DNA from 3 places in the Arthrobacter sp. D5-1 genome. Region 3 is predicted to be linked to each of the others. Evidence: riboswitches for the same ligand, from Rfam matches in the RefSeq annotation. Region 3 holds a riboswitch; each other region holds the start of a gene.

Region 1 (10,487 bases), 2.2 Mb from region 3:
CCCGTTCCCGCCATCCGCCCCAGTTCGCTCTGGTGCGGATGGCGGGAAGGTGCGGCCCTCGCTGCCCTTCCAGCCACTGTCCTCCACCGGCCTCCTGACGCAGAATGGAGCATGCGGACTTTCGGGGTCGAGGAAGAGCTGCTCATCGTCCATCCTGTGACGGGAGAGCCCCTTGCCCTCGCGGATGCGCTGCTTGCGGGCCGCCACCAACCCGCATCCGCAACGAGCCTCAGCCACGAACTCAAGCTGGAGCAGATCGAAACCCAGACCCGCCCCTGCCACAGCTACGGTGACCTTCTGCATCAGATCCGCCGCGGCCGGGCTATGGCCAACGAAGCAGCCCGGCAGCACGGAGCGCGGGTTGCTGCAATTGCTACCTCTCCGCTGGATTCGAACACCCACACCACCCCGGATCCCCGCTATGCGGCGATGCTGGATCGCTTCGGAATCATCGCCACGGAACAATTGACGTGCGGATTCCACGTGCACACCTCTGTCGAATCCCCTGAGGAAGGCGTGGTGGTGCTGGACCACATCCGGGACAAACTTGCCGTGCTCACCGCCCTCACCGCCAACTCACCCTATTGGCGCGGCCTTCCCACCGGGTTCGACAGCTACCGCACCCAGGCATGGAACCGCTGGCCCACTTCTGGACCGTCCGGCGTGTTCGGATCACTCACTGCCTACCGACGCATCGTGAAGCGGCTGTTGGAAACAGGCGTGATCCTGGATGAGGGCATGATTTACTTCGACGCCCGCATCTCCCGGAACCACCCCACCGTGGAGGTCCGCGTAGCCGACGTCTGCCTGCGCGCCGAGGACGCCGCGTTGATTGCGCTACTGGTTCGGGCTTTGGTGGAGACCGCTTCCTTGGAAATGCTCGACGGCGTTGAGCCCACCGCGGTGCCCACGGCACTCCTGCGGATGGCGAGTTGGCAGGCCAGCAATGCGGGGTTGCGTGGAGATCTCCTGGACTTCGGTGATTTCCGGCCCCAGCCGGCGGCGGACGTCGTCTGGGCGCTGGTGGATTATGTGAGCCCAGTGCTGGATGACCAAGGCGAATTGGAGCTGGTCAAAGCGGGGATCTCAGACCTGTTGGAGCGGGGGAATGGCGCGGACGAGCAACGGGAAGCGGCGGTGCGTTACAACAACAGGCAGCGCGGCAGCCAGAACCAGCCGGGCAGTCCACCCACCAGCGCAGCCCTGGCCGCCGTCGTCGGGCATGCAGCGAAGGTGACGGTTCGCGGAACCTCCGCCGACGCGCACAAGGAGCCCGCGCCGATGCTGACCCGGGTCAGGAGGCCTTAGGATTGGCCGGTCGGTTCTTCCCACGCCATTAAGTAGGCGCCCGTGAGACCCTCCACCAAGTAGAAGCAGAACGGCGGGATGTCCTTTTTGGCTACCAGAATGGCGCCATAGATAGGTGCGCTGACCGAAGCTGTGACGCCGATCCAGCGTTTTGTGGGTAAGGAAAGAAGACTCCCACCCAAGGCGGCCAACGCCACCACGTGCAACCCGGAATACGCCAGGAAGGGCGCGTTGGATCCCCGGCGATAGGCAAAACCTTCGAGGTCTGAAGCCCGCCGGGCGAGGCTGGAGACGAAGAATGGGGCGCCGGCGAGCAACGCGGCGGCGGCAGCGTAAGCCCACTTCTTCGCTTTCCCACGCGTTGCGCCGGTGTCCGGGACGGAGTGCGTACCCGGTACGGCGTCCTTTCCCGGAACGGCGCGGGCAAAGGCAGCGAATCCAACCGGCACGGCGACGGTCCCCACGGCGGTTAGGTGCTGGCCCACGATCCAGCCGCGCCGTCCGGAGGTCAGCATGCGCAGGCGTTCGGCATCGTCCGGTGTGATGTAGACGCGTGAGACCGGCGAGATTCCCACGAACCACACCACCGTGCCGGCAACGATGACCGCTCCGGCACGGCGATAGGGATGGTTCCCGCTCATGGCAGCAAGGTTAGACCTGTTTGAGGGCCTTCTCCAGATCCAGGATGAGATCGTCCACGTCTTCCAGTCCTACCGACAAGCGGACCACACCGTCGGTGAGTCCGATCGCGGCCCGGCCCTCAGGCCCCATGGCCCGGTGGGTGGTGGTGGCGGGGTGGGTGATGAGGGATTTGGAATCGCCCAGGTTGTTGGAGATGTCAATGACGCGGAGGCCATCGAGCAAGGCGAAGGCGGCCTCTTTGGCTGAGCGCCCGGCCGAAGGAGACAGCTCGAAGGTCAGCACAGTGCCGCCGGCCTTCATCTGCTTCGCGGCAAGCTCGTACTGCGGGTGGGACGTGAGCAGCGGGTACTTGACCCAGCTGATGGCAGGCTGCTGCTCGAGCCACTCCGCGATCTTCAAAGCGGATGCCGAGCTGTGGTTCACCCGCAGTCCGATGGTCTCCAAACCCTTGGTCAGCACCCAGGCGTTGAACGCGGAAAGGGAAGGGCCGGTATGGCGCATGAGTTGCTTGACGGGACCATCGATGAACTCTTTGGTGCCCAGGATCGCGCCGCCGAGGACACGGCCTTGGCCATCAATGTGCTTGGTGCCGGAATACACGATGACGTCCGCGCCCAGCTCACCGCAGCGCTGCAGGAGGGGAGTGGCGAAGACATTGTCCACCACGACAGTCGCCCCGGCGGCATGCGCCAGTTCGCTGACGGCGGCGATGTCCACGATCTCCTGCATCGGATTGGAGGGCGACTCAAAGAACACGGCGGTGGTCGGTTCCGAGAGGGCTTCGCGCCACTGCTCCAGATCCGGGCCGTCAACGAACACCGTCTCCACACCCCAGCGGGGCAGGATCTCGTTGAGGATCACGAAGCAGGAGCCGAACAGCGAGCGCGCGGCCACCACGCGGTCGCCGGCAGCCAGCAAGGCACCCAAAGCGGTGAAGACCGCGGACATACCGGAGGCTGTCGCAAAGCACGCCTCGGTTCCTTCGAGCAGCCGCAGCCGCTCCTGGAACGTGGCGACGGACGGGTTGCCGTAGCGGGAGTAAACGAAGCGTTCGTCCTCGCCGGTAAAGGCACGTTCGGCAGCGGCAGCCGATTCGTAGACAAAGCCGGAGTTCAGGAAAACGGGCTCGGACGTTTCCTGAAAATTGGTGCGGTCAAGGCCACCGCGAACGGCCTGGGTGTCAGGGCTCCAGCCGGCGGCGTCGGGATTGAAAGTCACTTACTCGGTCCCCAGATTCGTAGGCAGGCCACGGTTCTTCCAGCCGTTTACGGTGCGCTCACCGTAGCGGTCCGGTTCGCCTTCGAAGCCCTCAAGGACGTTGTACGCCGTGAAGCCGGCCTGTGTTGCGGCAATGGCGGCGGAGATGGAGCGCTGGCCGGAACGGCAGATGAACACGAGCTCCACGGCGTCATCCTCGGGTGCCTGCTGCTGCAGGTCCTCGATAAAGCGGGAGTTCGGGATACCGCCAGCCAGGTTCCACTGGATGAACAGAGGATCGTTCTCGGTGGCTTTGGTGTCCGGGATGCCGATGTGGGCCCACTCGGCCTCGGTGCGCACATCCACCAGGATCGCGCCTTCTTCGAGCTTGGCCCACGCGTCCTGTGGGGTCAGGTCACCTGCGTAGCTCATGCGTGGCCCTCAAACGCTTCTTCATCGTCGTAATTCTCAAGTTGGTCCACTGCGTTGGCGACGGCGGCATCAGCATTGGCGATCGCCGCAGGCAGCACAATGGCTTGGGCCACGATGACGTCCGTGCCGTTGAAGGTGGCTGCCGGGCTGCCATGGAGCACATAGCCTTCGGCGAGGGAGTTGTGGATACGCTCGCAGAAATCGCGGTTATCCGGGCCTGTAATCAGGCGGTAGGAGAGTTTTTCTTCAGTGGGTTCAGGCATTGCTGGTGCTCCTCAGTCACGCTTGCAGTTCGAGTTGTCGATACGCCGAGTAGTCACCTGAGGCACCCCGCCGGAGAGAGGGTTGCCGACCAGCAAGTCAGGGCTTTGCGCTGGTACTCATTACTCAAGAAAAACGTAACATCCACGGGCGTCGGGCTGCACTTGCGGGCGGCTGCACCGTCGTCATGTTGCGTAATCGGAGGCTGATCCACTATCGGTCCTTGAGCTCCCGCACTGCCGCGCCGACAGTGGGGTAGAAGTGGTCCGGCGTAAAACGGGCCGCCGTGCCGAGGCGGATCAACTTGTCCTTCACGGGCCCTTTGAGCTCGGCAAACACCAGATCCACTCCTTTTCTGGCCAACCATTCGTCCAGGGTCACCAGGTCATCCAAGGCTGTGGTGTCGATCCCGGTGATCGGTTCGGCGGCAAGGATGATGTGGGTGACGGGCTCCGCGGACTCGTCCGGGGCCTCGTCGAGTTGCTCCCTCACGAAGCTCGCCAGGACCTGTCCGTTGCCGAAGAACAGGGGTGCATCAAACCGGAGGATCAAGAGCCCGGGGATGCGCTTGCCATCGGGGTGGCGTTCAAGGTCGTGATACCCGGGAAGGCCTTCCTCTGCGCCGAGTTCGGTTCTGTACGGATCCCATGCCCTGCGGACAAAGTCCAGGAGTGCCAAGGCGATGGCCACCACGATTCCCTGGAGGACACCCACCGTCAGCACTCCCAGGAACGCAGCCAGCATCACCACGGACTCGCTGCGGCTCAGCCCCAGGAGCCGCCTGACGCCGGCAGGATCTGCGAGGGCAATGGCCGCGGCGATGACGACGGCGGCCAGGGTTGCCGACGGCAGGTACTCGGTTACTCCCGGAGCCAGCAGCATGAAGGCCAGTACCAGCACGGAGCCCACCACGCCTGTCATCTGGGATTTTGCGCCGGCATCCACGGCTACCGGTGTCCTGGAGGTACTGCCTGAAATGGGGAATCCACCCAGGAGGCCTGTAGCGGCATTGGCTGCTCCAAGCGCTGCCATTTCCCTGTTTCCGGAGACCTTCTTCCCTTCCTTGGCTGCCAATGTTTGAGACAACACGCCAGTGTCAGCGAAAGCCATGAGCGCGATGCCCGCGGCGGCGGGGAGCAGCATCAAAGCGTCGGCCCAGCCAATACCCCCGAGTGCGGGCATGGGCAGGCCCTGCGGCAGGACCCCGGTGACCTTCACGTCGTCGTTGAGCCCGAAGACCGCCGTCGCCACGCACGAGCCAACCACCGCCAACAGGACGCCGGGTACCTTCCATTTCAGGAGCCGGGGGATCCAGATGAGCGCCAGCGACCCCACTCCCAACAACAGCGCGGTGATGTTGACCTCGCCGCCAAGTAACCCGGTAGTAACCTTCGCGAGCTTTTGCCAGACGTCGCCGTCGGCCTCAATACCCAGAAACGCCGGGAGTTGCGAAAGGGCCACCAACAGTGCGATTCCGTTGAGGTACCCGAGCCGGATGGGTTTGGACAGCAGGCCCGTGATGGCTCCCAGTTTCAGTGCCGAGCCCGCAAGCATGAGCGCCCCGATCAACACGGCCAGCAAGCCGGCCAGCGCCACGGATTTTTCGCTGCTTCCCGCTGCCAGCGGCACAATGGCCGCGGCGATCATAGGGGCCAGGGCAGAGTCGGGTCCCAGGACCAGAATGCGGGAGGGCCCCACCACCGCATAAACCAGCAGCGGGACCACTGTTGCGTAAAGCCCGGTGACCGGGGGAAGCCCTGCTGCCTGTGCATAGGCCATCCCGGCGGGCACCAGCAAAGCAAACAGCGCAGCGCCCGCAACGAGATCGTGCCGCAGCCATTCACGCTTGTAGCCCTTGAGGGCCCAGGCGCTGGACAGTCGCTCCTTGGCGGAGGGGCGGGAGGTTGCTGCACTCATACAGCGATCATTCCCGACCCCTGCTGATTGTGGAACACGACATACGCCTTATGTGGAAAATACGGACCGTCTCCGGCCGCGTTCAATTGTGACGCCCCGGGAGCATAATTGACCCAGTACGTCCTCCTGTAACTTCGCATGAAATCAGGTCGCGGTGAACGGACAGAGCAGTTCTACACTCAAGCCCATGCTGCATTTTGGATGGTTTGTGGGCCATGGATTCGGTGTCCAGGGGTGGGGGACGCCCGGTTACGGCCTGGGCTACGACTGGAAGAAGCCAGCCCTGTACCAGGACGCAGTCCGGGCGTTCGAACAATCCGGGTTGGACCTCTTCATCATCGAGGATTCCCTCACCGTGCCGGACACGTATGGCGGATCGGCCGAAGTGTCCCTGGCTCATGCCTCCTTTGCGCCGAAACACGATCCGCTGGCGCTGGTCCCTTACCTGCTCTCCGCCACCGAGCACCTGGGAATCGTGCCGACCGTCAGCGCCTCGTTCTACCCGCCCTTCACGGCCGCCCGGCTTTTGGCCACGTTGCAGCACTTCTCCGAGGGCCAGTTGGGCTGGAACGTCGTCACGTCCGGCAGCGACCTCGCCGCCCAGAACTACGGGTTGGACCAACAGATTGAACACGACCTTAGGTATGAAAAAGCGGAGGAATTCGTCGACGTCGTCAGGCGGCTCTGGCGGAGCTGGGAACCGGGCGCGGTCCTTGAGGACGTCTCCGCAGGGGTGTTTGCCGACCACAACAAGGTGCACCCGATCAATCACCAGGGTGACTTCTTCAAGGTCCGCGGTCCACTGAACACGGCGCCGTTGCCGGAGGAACCCGTGCTGGTCCAGGCTGGTGCGTCTCCCCGGGGCAAGGCGTTCGCCGGTGGTCATGCTGATGTGGCCATTGCGTTGGCCCGTGGTGTTGACGGCATGAAGTCCTACCGTGACTCGATTCGCGCGGAGGCCGCCAAAGCCGGCAGGAACCCCGACGACGTCAAGGTGCTTTTTGTCCTGAAGCCCACCGTGGTTGGTTCTGCTGCCGAAGCCGAGGAGCTGCGTGCCCAGCGTCGTGAGCTCACCCAGCGCGATATCGACAGCCAGCTCAACTCCATCTCCTACCTCTCGGTGATCGACTTCAAGCAGTTCGACCTGGACGCACCCCTCCCGGAGCTGAGCACCAACAGCAACCAGGGGACGTTGGAACACTTCGCCAAGGCGGCGCCTCCCGGGTCCACGCTGCGCGAGATCCTGCAGGCCAGGAGCGGTGGGGCGGGGGATTCGATCATCGGCACGGTGGGGGAGATTGCCGACTATCTTGAGTCGACCGGCTCCGAGGTGGGTGGTGACGGGTTCCTCTTCTCCGGCTTCGTGGACCCGGTGACAGTGCACGGTGTCCTGGATAAGCTCACCCCTGAACTGCGGCGGCGGGGCCTTCTAAGGAAGAGTTACGGCAACGGCGGGTTCCGGCAGAATCTCCTGGACTTCTGATGGTGTCTTCCGAACCGCCGACCTTGGTTATTGGAACGGCTCCGGTGCGTGCCGCCGACGTAGCACTGGCCGCCTCCAACCCTGCGTTTCACGTGGAACTCAACCACGATGCGTTGTCTTTGATCGGTCGCTCCCGCGACGTACTGGAACGCACCGCCGCTTCCGGGCAGCGGGTTTACGGACTCAATACGTTGCTCGGGTCCGGTCGGGACACCGCCGTGGAAGAGAAGTCGCTCCTGGCCTATCAGGTCCAGGTGGTCAGGTATCACAACAGCGGAGTGGGCTCGTATCTGGACCGTCCCGCTGCCCGCGCAGTGATCCTGGCCCGACTTGTCGGTTTCAGCCGCGGCGGTTCCGGTGTGAGGCCCGAAACAGCAAACTTCTACGCAGGACTCCTCAACCGCGGCGTCCTGCCCGCCATCCCGCGCGAAGGGTCGGTGGGATCGTCGGACCTCACCCAGCTGGCCGCCGTCGCCGCCGTCGCCATCGGTGAGGGCGAAGCCTTCAACGCCGACGGCACCTTGGTTCCAGGAGCCAAAGCGCTCGCCGATGCCGGCCTTCAACCACTCGTCCTCGCGCCCGGCGAGGCGCTTGCCTTGGTGAGCGCCAACGCGTATTCCGTCGGCGCCGGGACCCTGGCGTTGCTGCAATTGCAGCAGCTGGCCCGGCTGGCCGACGTCGCGCTTTCCCTCTCGCTGGAGACCATCGCAAGGTACGACGGCGGCGGGAACCTCAGCCCGTTTTCGCCGGCCATCCAGGCGGCCAAGGCTGTAAACGGCCAGGGTGATTCGGCGGCAGCTGTGCGTCACCTGCTCAGTGGTGGCTGGTTGGAAGATGTGCGGCCCGAGGTGTCGGTGCAGGATGCATTGTCCTTCCGGGCCGCACCGCAGACGCACGGGGCGTTTCGATCCCTGGTGGCGCAGTTGAGTGCTGCGCTGGAGGTGGAACTGAATGGTCGCGGCGACAATCCGTTGGTTGATGTCGAATCCGGGCTCATGCTGTCCGGCGGGAACTTCCAGCCGATGCAGCTGGCTCTCGCATTCGAAGGTCTGAGGGTTGCGTTGGCGCACATGGGGATTTCCAGTGAGCGGCGCATCGCCAAGTTGTATCCGCCGCAACGGGCCATCCGGGCCAAGCACTTGCAAGCAGCATCGACCCAAGCCTCGGCTGAGCAGTCCGGGGCCGGAGCGGAATTCAACCCGGCCTCCGCGCTTGCCCAAGAGGAACTGCCCGGGCTGTTGTGGTACTCCGCGGCCGGGCTGTTGGCCGAACTCAAGTTCCTGGCCGCCCCGGCCACCCTTGGCGCCCCAACCTTGTCCGCCGACGTCGAGGACCATTCAACTCTGGCCCCCTTGGCCCTCCAGCAACTCGAAAGGTCGGTGGAGGTGCTGGAAAAGCTGTTGACGATCGAGGCCCTGACGGCGTCCTATCTGCTGCTCGAAGCTGGAGCTGCACAACCGCTCGGGAAGGGAACAGGCGTCGTCGTGGGTCGACTCGCTGATGTACTGGCCGACAGGCCATCGGCGCCGGATCTTGTGGAACGGGCGCGGACTGAACTGCGCGGCGCCGTGGATCAGGTTCTACTGGAGGCTGAGGAAGGGGGTGGGGCGTGGTGAGTACAGCGATCCGTCGGCAAGGAGCTCACGCAGCGGCCCGGCTGCCGGATGGGTTGGATGCCTCGGTCCTGGACAAAGTGGGCAACACCCCGCTGGTGAAACTGGATTCGCTGGGCCGTGGACTGGGCAGCGCCATCCATATCAAGCTTGAGTCCGAAAACCCCGGCGGTTCCATCAAGGACCGCACCGCACTCAGCATGGTCCGGGCGGCTGAGAGGTCCGGGGAGCTGAAGCCGGGAGCCACTATCGTGGAGAGCACTTCGGGCAACACCGGGATCGGCCTGGCGCTCATCGGCCACCTGACCGGACATCCCGTGGTGGTGGTGACAGGCGACACGATCTCCGAGGAGAAGCTCGCTGCGCTGCACAACTACGGCGCCCGCGTGATCCTGACCGATTGGAATGCCCCGTCGGAATCGCCGGAGAACGCCCGGGCTGTTGCAGCGCGGATTACGGCCGAGACGCCCGGTGCGTGGCGGCCCATGCAGTTCGACAACCCCGCCAATCCCTTGGCGCATTATGAAACCACCGGACCCGAAATCTGGGAGCAGACGGGTGGCCTGGTCACGCACTTCGTCGCGGGCATCGGAACGGGCGGGACCATCAGCGGGAACGGGCGGTTCTTGAAGGAACAGGCAGCTGCCCTGCGCCCGGGCGGCCACCTGGAAGTTGTTGGCGCCGACCCCTACGGCTCTGCCTACAGCGGCGGCCATCCCGGCGAGATCCTGGTGGACGGAGTGGGTAACTCCTGGCCGGAACCCGAGTGGCCCAAAGCTTTCGACCGTTCCATCGTGGACCGATTCCTCCGCATCCCCAACGACGAGGTTTACACCACCGTTCACCGGCTCCTCGAGGAGGAAGGGCTCGCGCTCGGCCCGTCCTCAGGGCTCGCGGTCGCCGCCGCCATTCGGGTGGCGCGCGCCGCGCCTCACGGCTCGGTGGTGGTTGCCATAGCCCCCGACGCCGGAACGAACTATATGAGCAAGGCCTTCAACCCGGTGTGGCTGGCAGAGCACGGCATCCGGCTCGCCGCCGACACTCCCGCGGCCCGCGAGTAGGACCCTCTCTCACGTCCCTCGGGTTTGGGGCTGACCCTCTCTCACGTCCCTCGGGTTTCGGGCGGATGCTCTCTCACCGTCGGGTGCCTGGTCCCTTTTGCGTTAAGCTCCAACCATGCCCGAACAGGAATCAAAACCACGTCTGGCCGGCTACCTGGACAAGCAGCAGCCGGACCTCTATGCGACTCTTAGCCACTACTCCCAGCAGCTCGTAGACGAAGCTGACCGGCTGGGTATTTCACGCCGGACCCTTGAACTCATCAACTATCGCTGTTCGCAAATCAATGGATGCGCCTTCTGCCTGGACCTTCACCATCGTCGGGCCCTGAAGTATGGCGAAACGGAGCAGCGTCTGTCATTGGTGGCTGTTTACAAGGAAGTGCAGCTCTTCGAGCCCGCGGAAGTGGTCGCGATGGAAATTGCAGAGCAGATCACCCGGATGAGTTCATCGCGGCCCAGCCCCGAGCTCTTCGAACAAGCCCGGCAGCACTACGACGACCAGCAGATCAGTGTGCTCTGCATGGCGGCCATCGGAATCAATGCCTTCAACCGCCTGTCCATTTTGAGTGAGCA
Region 2 (10,487 bases), 460 kb from region 3:
GAGGCATGGACGCTTTGAAGTATCTGCAGGAAGCCGGCGGAGTAGCCCGCACGGGTCAACTTCTCAGGGCAGGGTTCTCCCGCTCGGACGTGGAGTCACTGACGTCCCGGGGAGCGATTCGTCCCCGCCGGGGCGTGTTGATGCTCAGTGACCACCGGCCCGAGTTCGCTGCGGCCATCCGCAATAACGCTCTTGTCTCCTGCGCCAGCGCCGCATCGCACTATGGCCTCTGGCTCAGGACCGCCCCCAGCCAACATCATCTGACCTGCGACCACGGGCACGGCAGCGGGTTCATCAGGCACAGAACGGCGCGCTTCGACCCCCACGCCGCACTCCCTGTTGCAGCGATTGAGGACGTGGTGCTTCACGCGATGACATGCCTGGAAGCTCCGGCGTCAACAGCCATGGCAACATCGGCAATTCGGCTGCACGGCGTGCCCCTGGCACTGCTTAAGGAGCAGCTTCGCGGGGACAGGTCGAGGCCGGCCCTGAAGGCTCTGCACGAGCTCGACCTACGTGCGGAATCCATTATTGAGGTGGATGCGCAGCACTTGTTCCGCGCCCACGGAATTGCCTTCGACGCGCAGGTGGCAATACCTGGAGTGGGGCGCGTGGACTTTCTTCTCCAGGAATTCCTCATTGTCGAAGTGGATGGCTTCGCGTACCACTCCAGTAGACAGGCCCTGCGGAATGACCTGTCACGGAACAACGCCTCCACCGTCAACGGATATGCAGTGCTGAGGTACCCACCGGAGGTGATCTGGTTCGAGCCGGACCGCGTTGTTGCAGAAGTCAGGGCAGTCCTTGCACGAAGGCCCGGTACGCTCCCTCCCGGTTAGCAGCCCACTCCCTTCCGCCGGCCCCCGGATTCCCGAGGCTCAGCGCACCACCCGGCCCCCAGAACGGGAGGTAACTGGGAAGGAGCGCAGCAGCAGCTGAAAGGGCAGGGCAGGGCAGGGCAGGAAAACCTAGCGGCTCGCCGCCGGCACCAACACCCAGAGCACCTCGACGGTCTCGTCCGTGGGGTTGATCCACGTGTGCGGTTCGCGGCCGGGGAAGGAGAGCGTGTCCCCTTCTTCGAGGTCGTATGCCTCGTTGGTCAGAATGAGCTTGATCCTGCCCTTGATCACGTGCAGGACATCGACGTCGCAGTCCACGGCGTAGAGCTCGTTCTCCCCGCGGCCCCGCGGCTCAATGGTGGCCTGCAAAATCTGGAGCCTGCGCTCGGAGCGGGCCGTCAGCAACCGCTCCACGATGCCTTGGCCACCCAGGGAGATACGGGGGCCGTCGTCGCGCTTGGTCAGGTGCGTCTCCGGGGCGGCGAACAAGTCACCCACAGAGACCGACAACACCTGGCACAGGGTGACCAGTGAAGCGACCGACGGCGACGTCAGGTCACGCTCCACGCGGCTGAGGAAGCCCTTGGTCAGCCCGGTGGCATCAGCCACCTGCTCAATGGTGAGGCGCTGCGCCTGCCGGGCTGCGCGGATTCTGGAACCGATGGCAACGGGAACATTGCTCGGTTCAACGGGGAGAGCCTTCATTCACGAACCTTTCAGGCCTGTCATCTGGCCCTGTCATTGGAGCAATAGTAGCCGGGAGACGAGCCAACAGGACCAGAACCGGCGGAACCGTGACTAAAGCATCTTGACTGTTACTCCGATCACAACATATCCTCATAGGCAACAAGTGTTGTCTGTGAGGCACACAACACCCTTCCCCAATCTCCAACCATCAGCACAGAGACTTCGACGCTTCGCAGGAGTATCGTCGAAAACCCCAACCTCCGTGCATCAGCTCCAAGGACCGCTCATGGAATCTTCGGCTATAAACATCGCAATCGTGGTGGTGTACCTGCTCGCCATGCTGGCATTCGGCTGGTGGGGCAAGTCCCGCACCAAGAACAACAGCGACTTCCTGGTGGCTGGCCGCCGCCTGGGACCGTTCCTTTACACCGGCACCATGGCCGCTGTGGTCCTCGGTGGCGCTTCCACCGTGGGCGGCGTCGGCCTCGGCTACAAGTTCGGCATCTCCGGCATGTGGCTGGTAGTGGCCATCGGCGCAGGCGTGCTGCTGCTCAGCCTCCTGTTCGCCGGCACCATCCAGCGCCTGAAGATCTACACGGTCTCCCAGATGCTGAGCCTTCGCTACGGCAGCAGGGCCACGCAGACCTCCGGCATCGTCATGCTGGCGTACACGCTCATGCTCTGCGCTACTTCCACCGGCGCCTACGCCACCATCTTCGTGGTGCTCTTCGACTGGGAACGCTGGCTTGCCATCGCCGTTGGCGGCGCGATCGTCCTGGTTTACTCCACCATTGGCGGCATGTGGTCCATCACGCTGGCCGACCAGGTTCAGTTCATCATCAAGACCGTCGGTATCTTCTTCCTGATGCTCCCGTTCGTCCTGAACGCTGCCGGCGGCATGGACGGCATCCGTGAGCGCCTCGATGAGACCTTCTTCCAGATCGATGGCATCGGCGCCCAGACCATCATCACGTACTTCGTGGTCTACACACTGGGCCTCCTGATCGGTCAGGACATCTGGCAGCGCGTCTTCACTGCCAAGACCCCCGCCGTTGCCCGTTGGGGCGGCGCCACGGCCGGCGTCTACTGCATCCTCTACGGCATCGCCGGCGCCCTGATCGGCTTGGCCGCCCGGGTGGCACTGCCGGACATCGATGTCACCAACCTCGGCAAGGACGTTGTTTACGCCGAGGTGGCAACCCACATCCTGCCCGTCGGCATCGGCGGCCTGGTCATGGCCGCGGCTGTTGCGGCCATGATGTCCACCGCATCCGGCGCCCTGATCGCCGCAGCCACGGTGGCACGTGCGGACGTTGTCCCGTTCGTGGCCAGCTGGTTCGGCAAGAACATCAACACCGATGACAGCGAAAACCCCGAGCACGACGTCAAAGCCAACCGCTACTGGGTTCTTGGACTCGGCATCGTGGCAGTACTGATTTCCATGGCGGCTCAGGACGTGGTGATTGCCCTCACCATCGCCTACGACATCCTGGTGGGTGGCCTCCTGGTCGCAATCCTGGGCGGTTTGGTGTGGAAGCGCGGCACGGGCATCGCCGCTGCATGGTCCATGGCAGTTGGATCGGTGCTGACACTGACCCTGCTGATCCTCTTCGCCCTGGGTGTCATTCCGAGCGCGGACGGCGTCTACGCCAACGAACCGATCTACTACGGTCTCGCCGCTTCGTTCATCGCCTACGTAGTGATTTCACTGCTCACCCCGCCCACTGATCCCGCAGTCCGCGAGGCCTGGGACAAGCGCGTTGCCGGTGCCGTCTCTGAGGAACTCCCGCCTGAGGCCCACCCGGTCAGCAGCCACAAGTAGCGCTGCAAGCAACAGAGCAAAATTCGACGGCGGCGCCTCCCCTTTCCGGGGTGGCGCCGCCGTTGTTTTGTCCCCGGGAAGAGGGCGCCCCAACTTGCTGGACAGCCGTGCGGTAAGGTGGTCCCAGCTTCAAGAGATGTGGTGCCAAGCTCCGACTGGCCACACACCAACCCCATGTTCACGGGTGGTTCGGATGAGGAAGCGGCCCGTCCCGGACCAGAGACAACCGAGCGGGCAAGAGCACTCCCCCAAGGAGCAGTCCCTTGCCGTACCAAGGCGATACCACCCCGGCTACCAGTACCCCGGCAACAACAGCCACCCACACAGTCGCGGTGATTCCCGCCGTCGACCTCTTCCTGGGCACGGTGACCATCACTGCCAAGGCCGGAACCATGCGGTTCGGACATCCCCAACCGCACCTGATCGCGCAGGCGTTGGCCCGAGCGGTCCGGCCGACCCTTTGGTGTGATGCGTCGAGAACCCTAACCGTGACTGTTGCGGCGGCCGGCAAACGCGCCGGCGTGCAGCTTCACTACACACTCAGCCACGAGGAGCCCGCCTAGATTTCCTCGTCTGCTTCGCGGAATTCCTCGGTCTCGTCGATGGGGACCACACGTTCGTCGTCCTCGGGGGCGTCCACTTCTTCCACCCAGGCCTCGTCCACTTCCTGGTCCTCGGCGTAGTCATAGGCCGGATCTGACTCAATGGTGGTCCGTTCCGGGTAGTTGGCGTGTGATTCGGTGGTGTTCATGGTGCAACCTCCGTCTCGTGGGCCGCTCAAGCCCTGTTGAACGTGTGCGGGGTGGGCCCCCGCCCCTGTCCTTCCATCTGAGCACCGGCTAAGTCGGGGGTCAAGGACGGCCGGAAATTACGGTGCGCCGAACATTCCAAGTGAGGAATACCAGCCAAAAAACCGCGCAGATAAGCGGTACAGTGGGGCGTGCAATGGGGCCGCAACTACCCCACCCAGCACAGGAGAGAAAGTGCAACAGCACCAGGAATCCCCCGGTTCGTCGAGCCCAGCTCCGGACCCCACCCCGGAATCGGCAGCCCTCGAGAACGTCGGAACGGAACCCGCGGCGCCCTCGCACGCCGACATCCGCCGGTGGCGTCAGTACCTCGCCGACGAGCGCGCCGAGGCCGCTGTCTACCGCGAACTCGCCCAGAGGCGCGACGGCGAAGAACGCCAAATCCTGCTGGCCCTGGCCGAGGCCGAAGGCCGGCACGAGGCCCACTGGCTCAAGCTCCTGGGTGAGCACGCCGGAATGCCCAAGGCCGCGTCAGCCCGCAGCCAGTTCCTGGGATTCCTGGCCCGCAACTTCGGGTCGGTCTTTGTACTGGCCCTGGCCCAACGTGCAGAAGGCCGCTCCCCCTACGGCTCCGAACCCGCGGCAACACCCGCCATGGTGGCTGACGAACAGATCCACGAAGAGGTGGTCAGGGGCCTGGCTACCCGTGGTCGGAACCGGCTCTCCGGGACCTTCCGTGCCGCGGTCTTCGGCGCCAACGACGGCCTGGTGAGCAACCTTTCGCTGGTCATGGGCATGGCCGCCACCGGCGTGCCCAGTCCGGTGGTGCTGATGAGCGGTGTGGCAGGTCTTTTGGCGGGCGCACTGTCCATGGGCGCCGGCGAGTACGTCTCGGTCCGCTCCCAGCGGGAACTGCTCAACGCGACGCTGCCCACCCAAGCCACTCTCACGGCAGCACCGTCGTTGGACATCGAACACAACGAATTGGTGCTGGTCTACCTTGCCCGCGGCATGACGCGCGAGGCCGCTGAGCATCGCGCCGCAGAGCGCATGGGCCTGTTCAGCTGCGACTGCGATCCCAGCCTCTCCTTGCAGCCCGAGAAACCTGCCACCGACGAGCACGAATCCGTCGGTTCGGCATGGGGCGCAGCGATGTCCAGCTTCTGCTTCTTCGCGTCCGGTGCCATCGTTCCCATCCTGCCCTTCATCTTCGGCATGACGGGCTTTGCCGCCTTGATGGTGGCCGGTGTGCTGGTGGGCATCGCGCTCTTGGCGACCGGCGCCGTCGTGGGCTTGCTGTCCGGGACCTCGCCGCTGAGCCGCGGGCTGCGCCAACTCGCGATCGGCCTGGCAGCGGCTGCCGCCACGTATGGGCTGGGCCTGGTGTTCGGGGCAACCATCGTCTAGTTTGGACGGTTCCCCCCGCAGCCCGTAATGTTGGTTCGTCCTCCGCGCTGCCCCGCGTGACCAGGGCGTGAGGAATGGAGAACCGTGGACTCGGAGCGGGAAACGCGTGCGCCAAAGCACCGGCGTACCGGCACGGCCTGGCGCATTCTCCGTGGCGTGCTCATGGCCGGAATTGCCGCTGTGGTGGCAGTGTTGGTCAGCGAATTCCTGCATGGAGACCCGCGGATCACCGCCCTTTTCCCGGGTGTGAGCGTCCCTGGTGCCGCGCACGACGGGACACCCGGGCAGAAGCAGACGGCGCCAGCACGTGCAGCAGACGCCCCGCCGCCCGGATTTGAGGAGGCGGACGCCCCGCTGGCCTCGCCGAAGGTCCCGGAGACTACCAACGAGTCGTATAAGTTCCTGGCTACCAACGACGACGGCACTCCGGTGGGGTACTCGCCATGCCGCCCGCTGCACTACGTGGTGAACGAAGGGTCCGCGCCGGAAGGTTCCGATGCACTGCTGGAGGCAGCGATCGCGAACGTCTCCGCCGCTTCAGGAATCCAGTTCGTCAACGACGGGACCACCGACGAGTTGCCGGTAGACCGACGGGAGCCATACCAGCCGGCCAAGTACGGCGACCGATGGGCGCCCCTGCTGATTTCGTGGACCAATCCGGACGCAGCACCGGCGTTGGCGGACAAAGTCATTGGTACGGGCGGCAGCACCATGTACTCGCTGAACAATGGACCCAAGAGCTACATCACGGGCAGCTTGGAGCTGGACACCCCGCAGGTCGCCGAACTCCTTGCTGATCCCGAAGGCGCCGACTACGTCCTCGCCGTCATGCAGCACGAGTTGGGGCACGTCATGGGCCTGGACCATGTTGATGACCCGGTCCAACTCATGTACCCGGAAATCGGCGCCCCTGACGGCCTTGCGGCCGGCGACCTGACCGGACTGCACCTCCTTGCCTCGGCCCCCTGCCGCAAGGACATCTGACAGCCGGTTCGGGGGGCCATGGACTCCCGGCGTGTCCGGACTTATGCTGGCGGCTACGGTCGACGGCGGCGCCCCACCTCCCGTCGCGGCCTCCACGTCAGGGGGTTCCATGGAACCTAACGGGTCGCCCCAGTGGCAGGACCCCGATCCCCTTCGCCCGCATGATCCTCCAAATGGCCCCTACCGACCCGGGGCCGCGCTGCCACCGGCACCGCCGGTCAAGCACAGCAGCATCGCCGCAATCCTGTTCTTCCTGGGCATCCTCGGCCTGGTGTGCGCGGGGGCGTATTTCAGCGGCGACCTGCAGCGGTTCCTGTACGGCTCCTCCGCCTCGCAAAGCCAGGCACCCCGGCCCGGGTTGGTCCCGTTCGGGCAGCGCCAAGAGCCTGTGCCCGGCCTGGAAGAAGCCGATGCGCCACTGGGAACTCCGGCACCGGTGAACCGGACCAGTACCTCGTACAAGTTCCTTGCCATCAAGGAGGACGGCACTCCCCTGGCCTACTCCCCGTGCAGGCCCATCCACTACGTGGTGAACGCCGATCTCGGGGATCCGTCCTGGCAACCACTGGTGGAAGAGGCCATTCGCCAAGCCAGCGTGGCCACCGGATTGAAGTTCGTCTACGACGGCCCCAGTTCCGAGGTCCCCTCCACCAACAGGCAGGGATACCAACCCGCCAGATACGGTGACCGATGGGCGCCCGTCCTGATTGCGTGGAGCACTCCGGAGCAGGTGCCGCGCCTGACCGGCCAAACCGTGGGCCTGGGAGGGAGCTCCTCGATTGGCCTGAGCGACGGCTACAAGGCCTATGTCACCGGTACGGTGTCCCTGGACGCCCCGCAGTTCGCCGGCATCGTGGACACCTCCGAGGGCAAGGAGATCGGCGTAGCGGTGATCATGCATGAGCTGGGACACCTGCTGGGCCTTGACCACGTGGACGATCCCCGGCAACTGATGTTCGACCAGGCTTCCTGGGTCCGCCAGTACGCTGCCGGCGACAGGACCGGCCTGGCCCAACTCGGCTCGGGTCCCTGCAGCAAGGACTTCTAGCCGCGCCTCACGCCTGGCCGGCCACCACTGCGAGCGCTTCTTCCACGGTGTCCACCAGGAAGATCTTCTCCTCCATGGGTTTTCCCGCGGCCAGGCTCTGCAGCATGGGCCAGGCCGGGAGTGTCCGTTCCCAGTGTTCACGTCCCACCAGCACCATGGGGCTGATGGTTTCGGGCGCTCCGTAGTAGTTCTCGCAGGCGTCCTGGAAGATCTCCTGCACCGTTCCAGCGGCGCCCGGAAGGAAGACGATCCCGCCGGTGCACAGCTCCAGCAGGATGGCTTCCCTTACGGCATTGGCGAAGTACTTGGCAACATGTGTAGCGAACAGGTTGGGAGGCTCGTGGCCGTAGAACCAGGTGGGAATCCCCAGGGTCGGTGTGCCTTCCGGATGACGTTCGACGACGGCGGCTGCTTGCCGTGCCCAAGCCGTCACCGAGGGTCTGAACCCCGGCACTCCGGCGAGGCTTTCCAGCGCGGCCTCAGCATCGGCGTCGGACGTTCCACTCAAGTAGGCACCCAGGTTGGCCGCCTCCATGGCCCCGGGTCCCCCGCCGGTGGCGACGGCAAATCCTGATTGGGCGAGCAGCCGGCCCAACCGGGCGGCGTCGGCGAAGTCGCTGCTGCCGCGCTGGGCGGCGTGTCCACCCATGACACCCACCACTTGGGTCCCGGAAAGTGCCCCGTGGTCCAGGAGTTCGTCCAGGGCATCGCCGATTGCGTGGTCGTGCAGGGCCGCGGCCAGGGTGGCGTCCAGGCTTCCCCGCTGCCCGGGGAGGATACTCCACTGGTAGACCAGGGCGTCGAGGGTTGACTCGTACTCAGTGGCGGAGATGTCCTGGTAGAGCTCCCCTGCCGTGTAGAGGCTGTTCCGGTAGGGATCGAACGGTACGCCGTGAAGCTTGGGAAAGATCAGCGCGCCACGGCGACGCAGGCTCTCTTCCACGCCGTCGTCGAAGGTGCACCCCAGAAAGATCGCGCCTTGGGCATCCATGGACTTGAGCTCCCGTGCGTGGCCACGCAGGTCCAGCGACTGCGCGTGCCAGCCATTCATGGTCCCGGCTCCTGCGGTTACCAGATGGCGGAACTGGACCACGCTTTCTATGTCGAGTGTCCGCGGGCTCGGGTTCAGGGCTCCGGTGCGATTCATGGTTTCAGCGTAGTATCGACGGACCGTGACGCGGGCGTTTGCGCCCCGGGCGGCTGTCCAGTGCATCATGAAACATGAAGAGTTCAGAAGTTGCCCGTCCGCGTATCGGTGTTCCGATCCGTCTTAGCAGTTCGGACACCCCCGATGCCCGGGTGGGCGAAGCCAATCGACTTTTCACCTTCATCGTGGATTTGTTGCGCGAGGCCGGTGCGCAGCCGGTGCTGCTGACGCCGGTGTCGGCAGACAGCGCCGGCCGCCTGGCTGCCGAAATGCAGATGCTCGACGGCGTGCTGCTGCCGGGAGGCGGCGACATTGATCCCCGCTTGTACGGCCAGGATCCCGAGGATTCGCTGTACGACGTGAACCAGGAGCAGGACCATTTGGACGTGGATGTTGCCCGGGCAACCATCGACGCCGGCCTGCCGCTGCTGGGTGTCTGCCGCGGCCACCAGTTGTTGAACGTGTTGTACGGCGGAACGCTGATTCAGGACATGGCCCCTACCTCGGTAACCCACAGTGGCCTGGATCCACACGATCCCGCGGCCGGCGAGTGGGCTTGGCATGACGTTCGCCTCACGGCTGGATCCAAAGCGGCGGCACTCTATGGAGCTCCCGGGGGGACCACCATCAAGATTGCTTCCGGGCACCACCAGGCGGTGGACAGGGTGGGCGAGGGCCTGGTGGTCACGGCCATCGCCGAAGACGGGACGGTGGAGGCCTTGGAGGATCCCACCCGGTGGGTAGCCTCCGTGCAGTGGCATCCCGAGGCGTCCGTCATTCCCGATGCGGAGCGGTTGCTGCCCTTCAAGAAGTTCGTGGACGTTTGCCGGCACTCTATTCACGCTCCCGCAGTTGGGCTACAGTAACTCTCACTGCATCGCTTTCAGTTCCGTCGGAAGTACAGCCAGTACCAACTTCATTCATAGACGTCCGGGGGGGCGTCGTAAGTTTGCCGGCTGGGGGGCCCAACATCTGCTCAAAGGAGCATGGTTGTGGACCGTCCAAAATACGCCAGTCGTCCTCTCCTTCAGATTAGCCGCCCTTCTCTCACCAAACGCCTTCTGGGCCTTCTCCTGGGGCCCGCGTTGGTCGTAGGCGGATTCGCCCTCACCACCGCAGCTCCCGCCGCTGCTGCTGAACCGCCGTGCGCGGGCACCGGCGGCGCCATGCAGATCGTGGCGCACACCGACGATGACCTGCTCTTCCTCAGCCCGGACTTTATGCGCGACATTCAGGCGAAGCGCTGCGTCCAAACGGTGTTCGCCACCGCCGGCGAGGCCGGAGAGGGAGCCACCTACTGGCGCAGCCTCGAATCAGGGATCCAGGCCAGCTACGCCAAGATGGCCGGGGTCTCCAACAGTTGGACTACCTCCGATGCCGGCGTCCCGGGACGCCCGCTGACCCTGCGGACCCTCAACGGCGCCCCGAACATCTCCGTGGTGTACATGCGGCTTCCGGACGGCTTCCCCAATGGCTTGGGCAGCGCAGCATACAACAGCCAGAGCATCCTCAAACTCTGGGACGGCCGGCTGTCCTCCATACGCCCGGTGGACAACGCCGCAACCTTCACCAAGTCCCAGTTCCAGTCAGCGTTGAACCGCCTCGTGGCGAACTTCCAGCCCACCACCTTCCGCACCCAGGACTGGACCGGGAACTTCACCAGCCCGTACGACCACAGCGACCACTGGGCCACCGCAAAATTTGCCCAGCTTGCCACCCGCAGCTACACCGGACCGCACACGTCCATGGCCTACGACGCCTATGTCATTGATGAATACGCCCAGAACGTGACCGGGGCTGAGCT
Region 3 (10,487 bases):
CTTCGATGTTGGCGGGACTGACATCAAGGCCGGCTTGGTGGATGCCCGGGGGACAGTCCTGGGCATGCGCCGGGTTCCTACACCATTGGATCCTGCCCGTCCCGGCGAGGCGGTCCTGGACAGGCTGGCCCAACTCAAAACCGAGTTGGCTGCCGAATTCCCGGACGTCCCCGCCAAAGCGGCCGGCATCATCGTCCCGGGCATCGTGGACTCCGTGGCCGGCGTCGGTGTCTACTCTGCCAATCTCGGCTGGCGTAATTTCCCTTTCACGGCCGAAGCCGAAAAGCGCCTGGGGATTCCGGTGGCGTTTGATCATGATGTCCGGTCCGCTGCCGCTGTGGAACACACCTTTGGTGGTTCCAAAGAGTTCAAGGACGTTGTGGTGATGGTGGTGGGGACCGGCATCGCCGCAGCCGTTTTCTCCGGTGGCAAGGCGCTCACCGCTGGCGGCTTCGCCGGTGAGCTTGGCCATGCCCAGGTCCCGGACCCCGACGCCGGACCTGGCTCCCCGGGTTCCACCATCCTGGAAGCAGTCGGTTCGGCCGGTGCCATCGCCAAGCGTTACTACAAGGCGTCCGGGAACAGGGTGAACGGTGCCCGCGGAGTCTTGCTCAGGGCCGGAGATGGCGATGAACTGGCCGCGCGCATCTGGGCCGATGCCGTGGATGCCCTCGCCTTTACCATCTGCCAGTGCGTCAACATCGTGGGAACCGAAGCGGTGGTTATCGGCGGTGGCCTGGCTGAAGCCGGTGACGACCTGCTGGAACCCCTCCGGGCCAAGGTGGACGGCATCCTTGACTTCCAACGACGCCCACAGCTGATCCGGGCCGAACTGGGGCAAGACGCCGGCCTGCTGGGTGCAGCCCTGAATGCGCGGGCACTCCTGGGAGCAGCACAATGAAGCGAGCCAACGTGAACCGCATCATCACCGTCACCGCCAATCCGGCCATCGACATGACCTATGCCGTGCAGGGAATCACCGAGGGCGCCAGCCACCGTGTGCCCACCCCTCTGAGCCGGGCCGGCGGCAAGGGCATCAACGTTGCCCGTGTGACACACCAGCTGGGCTACCCTGTCCTGGCCATCGCACCCACCGGCGGCGCCGCCGGGCAGACCCTTGCAGCTGAGCTCTGGACCAGCGGCGTTCCCCACACCCTGGTAGGAGTCGCTGCCGAGACCCGCCGCAGCATCGCCCTGGTCGACACGGTCGCCGGCGAAACGTCCATCTTCAACGAGGAAGGCCAGGCGCTCCTGCCGGACGACTGGCGCTCACTCAGGATTGCGGTGGTTGAGGCCGTCAGCGGAAACCGAAACCTGCCGGCCTCCGTCCTGGTCGGTTCGGGAAGCCTGCCGCCGGGTGCTCCAGGAGATTTCTACCCGGAACTGGTGCGCCTGGCCCACGATGCCGGCATTCCGGCCATCATCGATACCTCCGGCCCCGGAATCATCGCCGCAGCCAAAGCGGGTGCGGACATCCTCAAACCGAATCACCACGAGTTGGCCGAAGCGACCGGGGAGTCCAGCCTTGAAGCAGCCGCGCTCGCCCTGATCGACATGGGCGCCCGGACGGTACTCGTCAGTGCCGGCGCGGACGGCATGCTCGCCTTTGATCACGCCGCTCCCGGTGGCTACTGGAGCGCGCGCCTGCCTGAAGCGCTGAGCGGCAACCCCACAGGGGCGGGCGACGCCGGTGTGGCGGCTGCCGCCGTCGCACTCGCCGAAGGCATCACGGAACCACGCGAAATACTCCGCCGGGCCACCGCGTGGTCCGCCGCTGCCGTGCTCATGCCGGCCGCCGGCGAAATTTCACCGCGGTACCAGGAACTTCAAGACCAACTGATCGTGACATGGAAGGAGACCCGGTGACCCTGGTCAACACACGGGAACTCATGGACAGGGCCGCGGCTTCCGGCACAGGCCAAGGCGCGTTCAACATCATCCACATCGAAACAGCCGAGGGCCTGGTGGCCGGCGCCGAAGCGGCAGGTGTTCCGTTGATCCTGCAGATCTCCGAGAACTGCGCCAAGTACCACGGCGGGCTCGAACCGATTGCGTCAGCCGCCCTGGCGATCGCCCGCTCCGCCGCCGTCCCGGTGGCACTGCACCTGGACCATGCGGAGTCCGAGGACCTCGCTCTGGCTGCGGTCGACCTTGGATTCGGCTCCGTCATGTACGACGGCGCGCATTTGCCGTACGAGTGGAACGTCGAAGTCACCCAACGTGTCGCCGCCTACGCCCACCAGCGCGGTGTCTACGTGGAGGCCGAGCTCGGGAAAGTGGGAGGCAAAGACGGTGCCCATGCCCCGGGCGTCCGGACCGACCCCGTCGAGGCCCAGGATTTCGTTGAGGCCACCGGTGTGGACGCGCTCGCCGTGGCCGTTGGTTCCTCCCACGCCATGACCGAACGAAGCGCTTCACTGGACCTCCACCTGATCACTCGCCTGAAGTCCGCGGTCGGAAAACCGTTGGTCCTTCACGGCTCCTCAGGCGTCACAGATGAGATGCTCGTAGCCGCTATCGGCGCGGGTATGACTAAAATCAACGTATCCACACATTTGAACGGGTTCTTTACCCGCGCCGTCCGTGAGTACCTCGATGCCAACCCTGCCGTGGTGGATTCCCGGAAGTACCTCAAGGCCGGCCGGGATGCCCTTGTGCTGGAGTCCGCACGTATGCTGACGCTGTTCGCCAAAGCGAAATAGCTCCGAACCCGCGAAAGGCTCGTCATGACGCGCACCGATCGGCTGACTGCCATCCTCGATCTCCTGGCCGAGTCCGGCCATGTGGAAGTCGAGGACATCGTGACGCGTCTGGGCGTGTCACCGGCCACGGCCCGTCGAGACCTGGACAGCCTCGCCAAGCAGAGGTTGCTCAGCCGGACCCGGGGTGGGGCCACCACCGGATCGGTGGCTTATGACCTCCCGGGCCGCTACAACCGTGACGACCACGCCCAAGCCAAGCAGGATATTGCCCAGGCTGCGTCCGCGCTGATCCGCCCCGGTGCTGTGATAGGCCTCAGCGGTGGCACCACCAACACCGCTCTGGCCCAGTTGCTCTCCACCCGCGAGGACCTCAACGCCCCGTCCAACAGGCCCACGCTGACGGTGGTGACCAACGCCATCAACATTGCCTCGCAACTGGCGGTCCGGCCCAACATCAAGATCATGGTCACCGGTGGCATCCTGAATCCGCGCTCCTACGAGCTCGTGGGTCCCTACACGGATGTCATCATGCAGAAAGTTGCTTTGGACATTGCGTTCATCGGCGTCAATGGCGTGGACCCGGACCTCGGTCCTACCATCACCGACGAGGGCGAGGCCATGGTCAACACTGTGATGGCACGGCGCGCCACGGAGTCCTACGTGGTGGCTGACTCCTCCAAAGTGGGCCGCCGCTCCTTCGCAGCCATGGCGGGCTACGACTTCAGGCACCTCATCACCGATGCCGGAATCAGCGCAGAGGACAAGGCTGCCTTCGAAGCCAAGGGCACGGAAGTCATCGTCGCATCAGCCGGCTAGCCACCGGCAAGCCGGGTGCGTTGCCTAAAACCGCATTCTGGGTGCGTGCAGCACCGAATCGTCAACATCCCTGGGCACCCACTGGCTGAACGGTGAATCGAGGCTGTACTGGCCGTCGTCGTTCCTGACCAGTGTGCGCAACTCAGCGTTGTCCGGGTTGTTGAGGGATTCGAAGTATTCAACCGTCCAATGGAACCAGCGCATGCAGAACAGCCGCATGGTCAGTCCGTGCGTCACCAGGAGAGCGTTCGGCGCGTAGGTGGGCTTTTGCCAATGGCGGTAGAGCGTCTCCATGAAGGACGACACGCGGTCGTACACATCGGAACCCGATTCGCCCTCGCGGAACCGGTAGAAGAAGTGGCCGTAGAGATTGCGGAGCTCCTTTTGATCCTCGATCTCCCCGGCAATCTGGAAGTTGGCCCAGTCCTGCTCGCGAAGCCTGGGTTCCTCAATGACGCGTTCTATCAACGAGCCCAGATTCAACGCCTCCAAGGTCTGGTAGGCCCTCAAATACGGTGAGACGTAGACGCAGACCTGTTGCCCGTCGAGCCTGCGGCGAAGGTCTTCACCGGCAATGCGGGCTTGCTCCACACCGAGTTCCGTGAGGGGGATCCGGTAGTCCGGCACACGGTTGTAGATGGACGTGTCGGCGTTTGCGGCGGACTGGCCATGCCGGATCATGAAAATTCTTGCTGGGGCACCCATCCCACCAAGCATAGGGTGGGTACATGTTCCTTGCTTCCCGCCGACGGCTGCGCGCCGAAGTACTTATTGTGCTGGGCCTGTCCCTGGGCCAGTCGGCCGTCTATTCCGTGGTGCAACTTCTGGACAAGATGACGCGGGCTCCCTTGGCCGACGCCACCTCAACCCTGAACCGGTCCCAAAGCACCCGCGAGTACTTTGACCTTACCTACCAACTGTTGGACATCGTCTTCGCCCTGGTGCCTGTGGCTCTGGTGTTCTACTTCCTCTCCGCGCATATCCAGGCAAACCGCGACGGCGACAACGGCTCGGCGTTCGCCCGGCTCGGCTTCAACTTCGCCCGGCCGGGCAAGGACCTGCTCCACGGTGTGGGCCTTGCTGCCGTGATCGGAATTCCGTCTCTGGGCCTCTACGCCGCCGGCCGGGCCCTCGGCATCACCACGGCGATTGTTCCCAGCGGTCTGGACGCCTACTGGTGGACCGTGCCAGTGCTCATCCTCTCTGCCATGCGGCATGCGGTCGTGGAAGAAGTGATCGTGGTGGGGTACCTCATGGACCGTTTCGGCAAATTCGGTTGGAGCATGCCCGTGGCCATTGTGGTCAGCGCGGTCCTGCGGGGGAGTTACCACCTGTACCAAGGTTTTGGGCCGTTCATCGGCAACGTGGTCATGGGTCTGGTGTTCGCGTGGATCTATACCAGGACCAAGCGGGTGATGCCCTTGGTGATTGCCCACGCATTGCTGGACATCGTGGCGTTTGTGGGTTTCAGCCTGTTCGGCAAAGCGATCGGCCTGGGGTAGGACGCTTAAAAATATCCGGCCGCCATCGGTGGGTGACGTCATTGGCACCCGCTGATGGCGGCCGAAGTTTTACCGGACAGGGATGACCGGTGCCGGGACGTGCCCGGATGGACGGGGCGGTCAGATGGTGACTGCTCCTGAGGCGGTTTCGAAAGTTACTGACATGATTCCCGGAGTGCCGTGCGGTGCCATCCACTGGACAGCAACGTCCTCAAGCGGCTTTTCCACCGGTTCTCCGAGCCATTCGGTGACGCGTTCCGCCGAGCCCGCAATGGTGAGGCTGGACATCTTGACGTCGCTTTCGTAGATCCTGGACGGGTGCAGTGACGGGTCGCCCTCCCACTTGAGCAAGTACGGGACCTGGGGATCTGCGATCAGCCCCAGGATGCCGATCTGCTGCCACACCAGTTCGCGGCCGTCAGGGAACTTGCGGTTGCCCGGAACAGCGGAGCGGCCAAGGCGGTCCTCAAACGGTGCCAGGTCATCAACAGCGACGCACCAGCCCATCCAGCCACCACCGGCGGCCGAGCGGGCACGAACTGCCTGGCCAAAGGGTGCTTTGTCGGAAGCGGGGTGGTCCAGGACCTCCACCACTTCCAGGTACTTGTTATCCGCAAGGGGAATGATCATGTTCCGGGTACCGAAGCGCGGGTGCACTCCGCCCCGGACAGCGTCCACTCCCAGTGCCGCGGAAATTCGTTCGGTAGTGGCCAGAAGGCCATCTCGTTCACAGGCGTAAGAGACGTGATCCATGCGCATGGCTTCATCTTGGCACTTTGTGATCGGGGTCTCAGCTAAGTCAAGCCTAACTAAGGTGGGATGTGCATAACCGGTGCCGTACCGCGTCATGCGGCGACGCTGAAAGACCGAAAGATTCCACCGGCGTCACAAAGCTGTCCAAGGCTCCGGACACTTCCTAGACTGGCCCCAGCTCACATGCAGCACGTTTCCACAGAACCCATGCGCCACGAACAGGAGAACTCCATGTCCCAAGGATGGTCTTTCGAAACCCGCCAGATCCACGCAGGCCAGGAGCCTGACTCTGCCACGGGAGCACGGGCACTGCCGATCTACCAGACCACGTCCTTTGTGTTCCCCAGCGCCGAGAGCGCAGCCAACCGGTTTGCCCTGGCCGAGCTCGCGCCCATCTACACGCGGATCGGCAACCCGACGCAGGATGCCGTGGAGCAGCGGATCGCGAGCCTCGAAGGCGGCTTGGGCGCCCTCCTGCTGAGCTCCGGCCAGGCTGCGGAGACCTTCGCCATCCTCAACATCGCGGAGGCCGGCGACCACATCGTGGCCAGCCCCAGCCTGTATGGCGGTACGTACAACCTGCTGGCGCACACCCTGAAGAAGTTCGGCATCTCGGTGACCTTCGTGGAGGACCCGGACAACCTGGAGCAGTGGCGTGATGCCGTCCAGCCGAACACCAAACTGTTCTTCGGCGAGGTTGTTTCCAACCCGCGCCAGGACGTACTGGACATCGAGGGCGTCGCCCGCACCGCCCACGAGGCCGGCGTGCCACTCATCGTCGACAACACACTGTCCACTCCCTACCTCATCCGTCCCATCGAGTGGGGCGCCGATATCGTGGTCCACTCCGCCACCAAGTACCTCGGTGGCCACGGTTCCGCGATCGCCGGCGTGATCGTGGACTCAGGCAACTTCGACTTCGGCAAGGACCCGGAGCGCTTCCCGGGTTTCAACACCCCGGACCCCAGCTACAACGGTTTGGTCTACGCCCGGGATCTTGGCAAGGATGGGGCGCTCGGCGCCAACCTCTCCTACGTCCTGAAGGCACGCGTCCAGCTTCTTCGCGACCTCGGTTCCGCTGTGTCCCCGTTCAACGCCTTCCTGATTGCCCAGGGACTGGAGACGCTGAGCCTGCGCGTCGAGCGTCACGTAGCCAACGCCACCAAAGTGGCCCAGTGGCTGGAAGCCCACGACGACGTCGAATCGGTTGCCTACGCGGGTCTGCCGTCCAGTCCGTGGTACGACCGTGGCCGGAAGTATGGTCCGCAAGGCACCGGCGCCATTGTTGCGTTCAACATCAAAGGTGGCGTTGAAGCGGGCAAGCGCTTCGTGGACGGACTGGAACTGCACTCGCATGTGGCCAACATCGGCGATGTCCGCTCGCTGGTCATTCACCCGGCGTCCACTACGCACAGCCAGCTGACAATTGAACAGCAGCTGGCGGCCGGTGTTAACCCCGGCCTGGTTCGCTTGTCCGTGGGAATTGAGCACGTGGATGACATCATCGCCGACCTCGAAGCCGGATTCCGGGCCGCCAAGGGAGCCTGAATCCGGACCTGGACAATACGGCGCGACCACGCCCGCCACCTTCCGGGAGGCCGCCCGGACCGACGATTATTCGCCGGGCGGCGTCCCGGAGTGCTGCTTCGTGAACGAAAACGCCCTAAAGCGTCACACTGATGTCACATTCTTCGCCATACCCGCCCTGTATTTCCTAGACTCTTCGTATAGGTCATGAGTGCCAGCGCATAGCCCCGGCTTGCTGGCCGGCAACCCTCCTCCGCGGTGGGGTGCCCCGGGTGAAGACCTGGCCTGTTCGCACCCAAGGCGACGGGCAAGCGCGAGTTTAAGGTGTCAAAGGAATGACCATCACTGCTGCAGCCCTTCCAAAATCCGGAGAAGAAGACGGAACCGTCAAGTACGCCGCCATTGGGCCGCTGGACCTTGAAGCCGGTGGATTCCTTCCCGACGTCGTCCTCGCTTATGAGACCTGGGGGCAGCTGAACGCCGATGCCTCCAATGCCGTGCTCATCCAGCATGCCCTCACGGGCAGCACACACGTAGCCCGGGGAACTACGGACGAAGAAGGATGGTGGGAGCAGTTGGTAGGCCCCGGTGCCACCATCGACACCACCAGGTTCTTTGTCATCTCCATCAACATCGTGGGTGGCTGCTACGGCAGCACTGGACCGTCCTCGGAGGCGCCGGACGGCCGTCCTTGGGGCTCCCGGTTCCCCTTGGTCACCCTGCGCGACAGCACCGAGGCGGAGGCGCGCCTGGCCGAAGCCCTGGGAATCGAGGCCTGGCATGCCGTGCTGGGCGGTTCCATGGGTGGCGCCCGGGCGTTGGAGTGGGCAGTGACCTTCCCGGAGCGGGTGAAACGCTGTGCCGTGATATCCGTGGGTGCCTACAGCACGGCCGAGCAGATCGCCTTTGCGCAGGCCCAAACCCTGGCCATCCGTCAGGACCCGAATTTCAACAACGGCGACTACTACGGTGGCACTGCCCCTGAACACGGGCTCGCCTTGGCCCGGCGCATCGCCCACATCACCTACCGCTCCGCACTGGAGTTGGACTTCCGCTTTGGCCGTGAAGCCCAGCACCGGGAGACACCTCTTGCCGCTGCGGTCCTGGGGGAGCGTGGCCGCTATCAGGTGGAGAGCTACCTGGACCACCAGGGAACAAAGCTCGTCCGACGATTTGACGCCAACAGCTACATCGCCCTCACCGAAGCCCTGATGTCCCACGACGTCGCACGCGGCCGTGGATCGCTGGAGGCAGCCTTGTCGCGTACCACTGCGGAGTTCTTCGTTGCGGCGGTGGACAGCGACAGGTTGTATTTCCCGGCGCAATCCCGGGAATTGGCGGCAGCCTTGCCGGGTGATGTTCCGGTTCATATCATTGAGGCGCCGATCGGCCACGACGGGTTCCTGACGGAAATCGGCCAGCTCTCAGCACAGCTCCGCGGAGCCTTCTTCGCCTAAGTTGAGTGGCCGTTGCAGGACAGTTGAGTAGCGGCTGCAGGACGCCGGGTTGGCCGCCAGGCTAGCCGTTCATGATGTCGCCGCGCTGCTTCATGTAGTCCTCCATGGCGATCTCCCCGTTGCTGAATTTTGCGTCCAGCTCTGCCAGCTTGCGGGCGCGGTAGCCTTGCGGCTCCGATCCGTTGGTGGCCGGGAAAGGCGTGGGGGAGGAAGTGTTCGACGGCGGCCCGGGCTGCGGCGCGTCATCCACAGGGCGGATGACGGTCGGTTCAGACGGATAGCCGGGGTAGTTCTGCGGCGGGTAATTCTGTGCAGGGTAACCGGGGCCGGGCAGGTTCTGCTGCGGGGGATAACCGGGGCTGCGGAAGGTTCCGTTCTGGATCCGGCGCGCGCGGGATCGGTTGTACATGCGGATTCCGAGCGGAATCAGCCACGAGCAGACGATGATCCAGAAGATCAGATTGTTCACAGTGCAGGCCTCCTAGGTCGTATCCCAGCTTAGCCCGGTCGCACGGCGTGAACTCCGGCGCCTGCAGCGAGGACTTCAGAGGAGGCGGGCCTCCATGCCCAGGAACTGCCCATAGCGTTCCACTTCGGCGTCGAGGGCCATCTGTTCGGGAGGGCTTGTGGGCCGGTTCATGCGGACATCCAGGTGGCAGGCTCCGCCGGAGAACCCATGGCGCCACCATCCGGCCAACCTGCCATCCATCAGGACCACGTGCATGGGCCCGTTGTCTTCGGGGAAGTACGGTGCTGTCCCACCCAGATAGTGCCGGGACTGCGAATAGCCCATGACGTATTCGTCGTAGCACTGGATGAGGTCGATGCGGGGGAGTCCTGCGTCAGGCAGACGCGAAGGGCCCCCGGGGTTGGTGAGCTCGACGGCATCTTCCGGGGCCAGGTAAAACTCCAGGCCGTCCATGGCGAGTGATGCCAGGGCGCCCGGCGATAGCTTGCCAGCCACGTGGATGCCCAGCTTTACGTCCTTCATGGTCAGCCCGGACCACGCGGCGCAGTCCTTGATAGTGGCGGGTCCGCGGCTGCCGAAGTATCGGAGAACCAGCGTGCCCAGGGCCTCTTCACGGTCCTCCCCGGTCAACGGCGTACGGACGAAACCCGGCACACGCTCCTCGAAGAGGGCATACGTCTGTTTCAGGGCGCCCCCGGACGAGCGCACGGGGGAACCGCTCACGAGGATGCGACTGACCTCGGCGTGCATGAGGTGGTAGATAAACCCCAGGCCCTTGCTGGGTAAGCCGGCCTGTCCCAGGACTTCAGCCAGCTCTTCGCGCGTCTTGTGGGCCCCGTCGGCGACTGCTGAGGCCAGGATCCGGCCACTGAGTGCGGACGTTTTTTCATCCACCCCTGTTTGGCGGTACATGCCTTTGTTTCCCTGATGCAGCCGGTCCGCGGAGAGTCCCATCAGCCAGCCGAGGTCGTCCCGGTGCACAAAATGCCACGTGGGCCGCAGGATGTGCGTCCGCAGGATGGTTCCATCGGCAACGGCTTGTTCCACATCGGAGGATGTGGAAGCGGATGTCCTTTGTGCAAGGGTCCACCGCGCATACGGAAATTCCTGGGACTGGACTGCCAACAGGTTGCGGACCACGTCTCCGGCGGTCCCGGACAAAGGAGCCCGCAGTTGCTGCCGTCGCAGTCGCAGGCGCCGGACCCTCTCCGCGAAGAGGTCCGCCTTATCCGCCACTGTGGCCACCCGAAAGTCCGGCCCC

What was found. A riboswitch is a leader RNA that binds a small molecule or an ion and turns the genes downstream of it on or off. The one in region 3 is predicted to bind S-adenosylmethionine.
Region 1: another riboswitch for S-adenosylmethionine. It lies ahead of AYX22_RS19540 (DUF1737 domain-containing protein); the one in region 3 lies ahead of AYX22_RS07875 (homoserine O-acetyltransferase).
Region 2: another riboswitch for S-adenosylmethionine. It lies ahead of AYX22_RS05910 (hypothetical protein); the one in region 3 lies ahead of AYX22_RS07875 (homoserine O-acetyltransferase).

What each region holds. Positions count from the first base shown of each region.
Region 1 covers NZ_CP014571.1:4,230,110-4,240,596, reverse strand. The annotation lists gene AYX22_RS19560 (glutamate--cysteine ligase) at 112-1,308, shown strand; gene AYX22_RS19555 (hypothetical protein) at 1,305-1,949, opposite strand; gene AYX22_RS19550 (O-succinylhomoserine sulfhydrylase) at 1,960-3,168, opposite strand; gene AYX22_RS19545 (rhodanese-like domain-containing protein) at 3,169-3,579, opposite strand; gene AYX22_RS19540 (DUF1737 domain-containing protein) at 3,576-3,842, opposite strand; SAM riboswitch class IV at 3,856-3,967, opposite strand; gene AYX22_RS19535 (SulP family inorganic anion transporter) at 4,054-5,757, opposite strand; gene AYX22_RS19530 (NtaA/DmoA family FMN-dependent monooxygenase) at 5,912-7,240, shown strand; gene AYX22_RS19525 (aromatic amino acid ammonia-lyase) at 7,240-8,856, shown strand; gene AYX22_RS19520 (cysteine synthase family protein) at 8,850-9,914, shown strand; gene AYX22_RS19515 (carboxymuconolactone decarboxylase family protein) at 10,030-10,487, shown strand, end outside.
Region 2 covers NZ_CP014571.1:1,258,686-1,269,172, reverse strand. The annotation lists gene AYX22_RS05925 (DUF559 domain-containing protein) at 6-839, shown strand; gene AYX22_RS05920 (cupin domain-containing protein) at 969-1,544, opposite strand; gene AYX22_RS05915 (sodium:solute symporter) at 1,813-3,348, shown strand; SAM riboswitch class IV at 3,476-3,595, shown strand; gene AYX22_RS05910 (hypothetical protein) at 3,612-3,911, shown strand; gene AYX22_RS05905 (hypothetical protein) at 3,908-4,099, opposite strand; gene AYX22_RS05900 (VIT1/CCC1 transporter family protein) at 4,332-5,504, shown strand; gene AYX22_RS05895 (matrixin family metalloprotease) at 5,589-6,488, shown strand; gene AYX22_RS05890 (matrixin family metalloprotease) at 6,520-7,536, shown strand; gene AYX22_RS05885 (LOG family protein) at 7,544-8,683, opposite strand; gene AYX22_RS05880 (gamma-glutamyl-gamma-aminobutyrate hydrolase family protein) at 8,758-9,549, shown strand; gene AYX22_RS05875 (chitobiase/beta-hexosaminidase C-terminal domain-containing protein) at 9,670-10,487, shown strand, end outside.
Region 3 covers NZ_CP014571.1:1,720,919-1,731,405, forward strand. The annotation lists gene AYX22_RS07835 (ROK family protein) at 1-901, shown strand, start outside; gene AYX22_RS07840 (hexose kinase) at 898-1,866, shown strand; gene AYX22_RS07845 (class II fructose-bisphosphate aldolase) at 1,848-2,702, shown strand; gene AYX22_RS07850 (DeoR/GlpR family DNA-binding transcription regulator) at 2,727-3,518, shown strand; gene AYX22_RS07855 (histidine phosphatase family protein) at 3,543-4,223, opposite strand; gene AYX22_RS07860 (type II CAAX endopeptidase family protein) at 4,247-5,020, shown strand; gene AYX22_RS07865 (VOC family protein) at 5,141-5,779, opposite strand; gene AYX22_RS07870 (bifunctional o-acetylhomoserine/o-acetylserine sulfhydrylase) at 6,005-7,321, shown strand; SAM riboswitch class IV at 7,504-7,620, shown strand; gene AYX22_RS07875 (homoserine O-acetyltransferase) at 7,636-8,757, shown strand; gene AYX22_RS07880 (hypothetical protein) at 8,819-9,226, opposite strand; gene AYX22_RS07885 (winged helix DNA-binding domain-containing protein) at 9,302-10,487, opposite strand, start outside.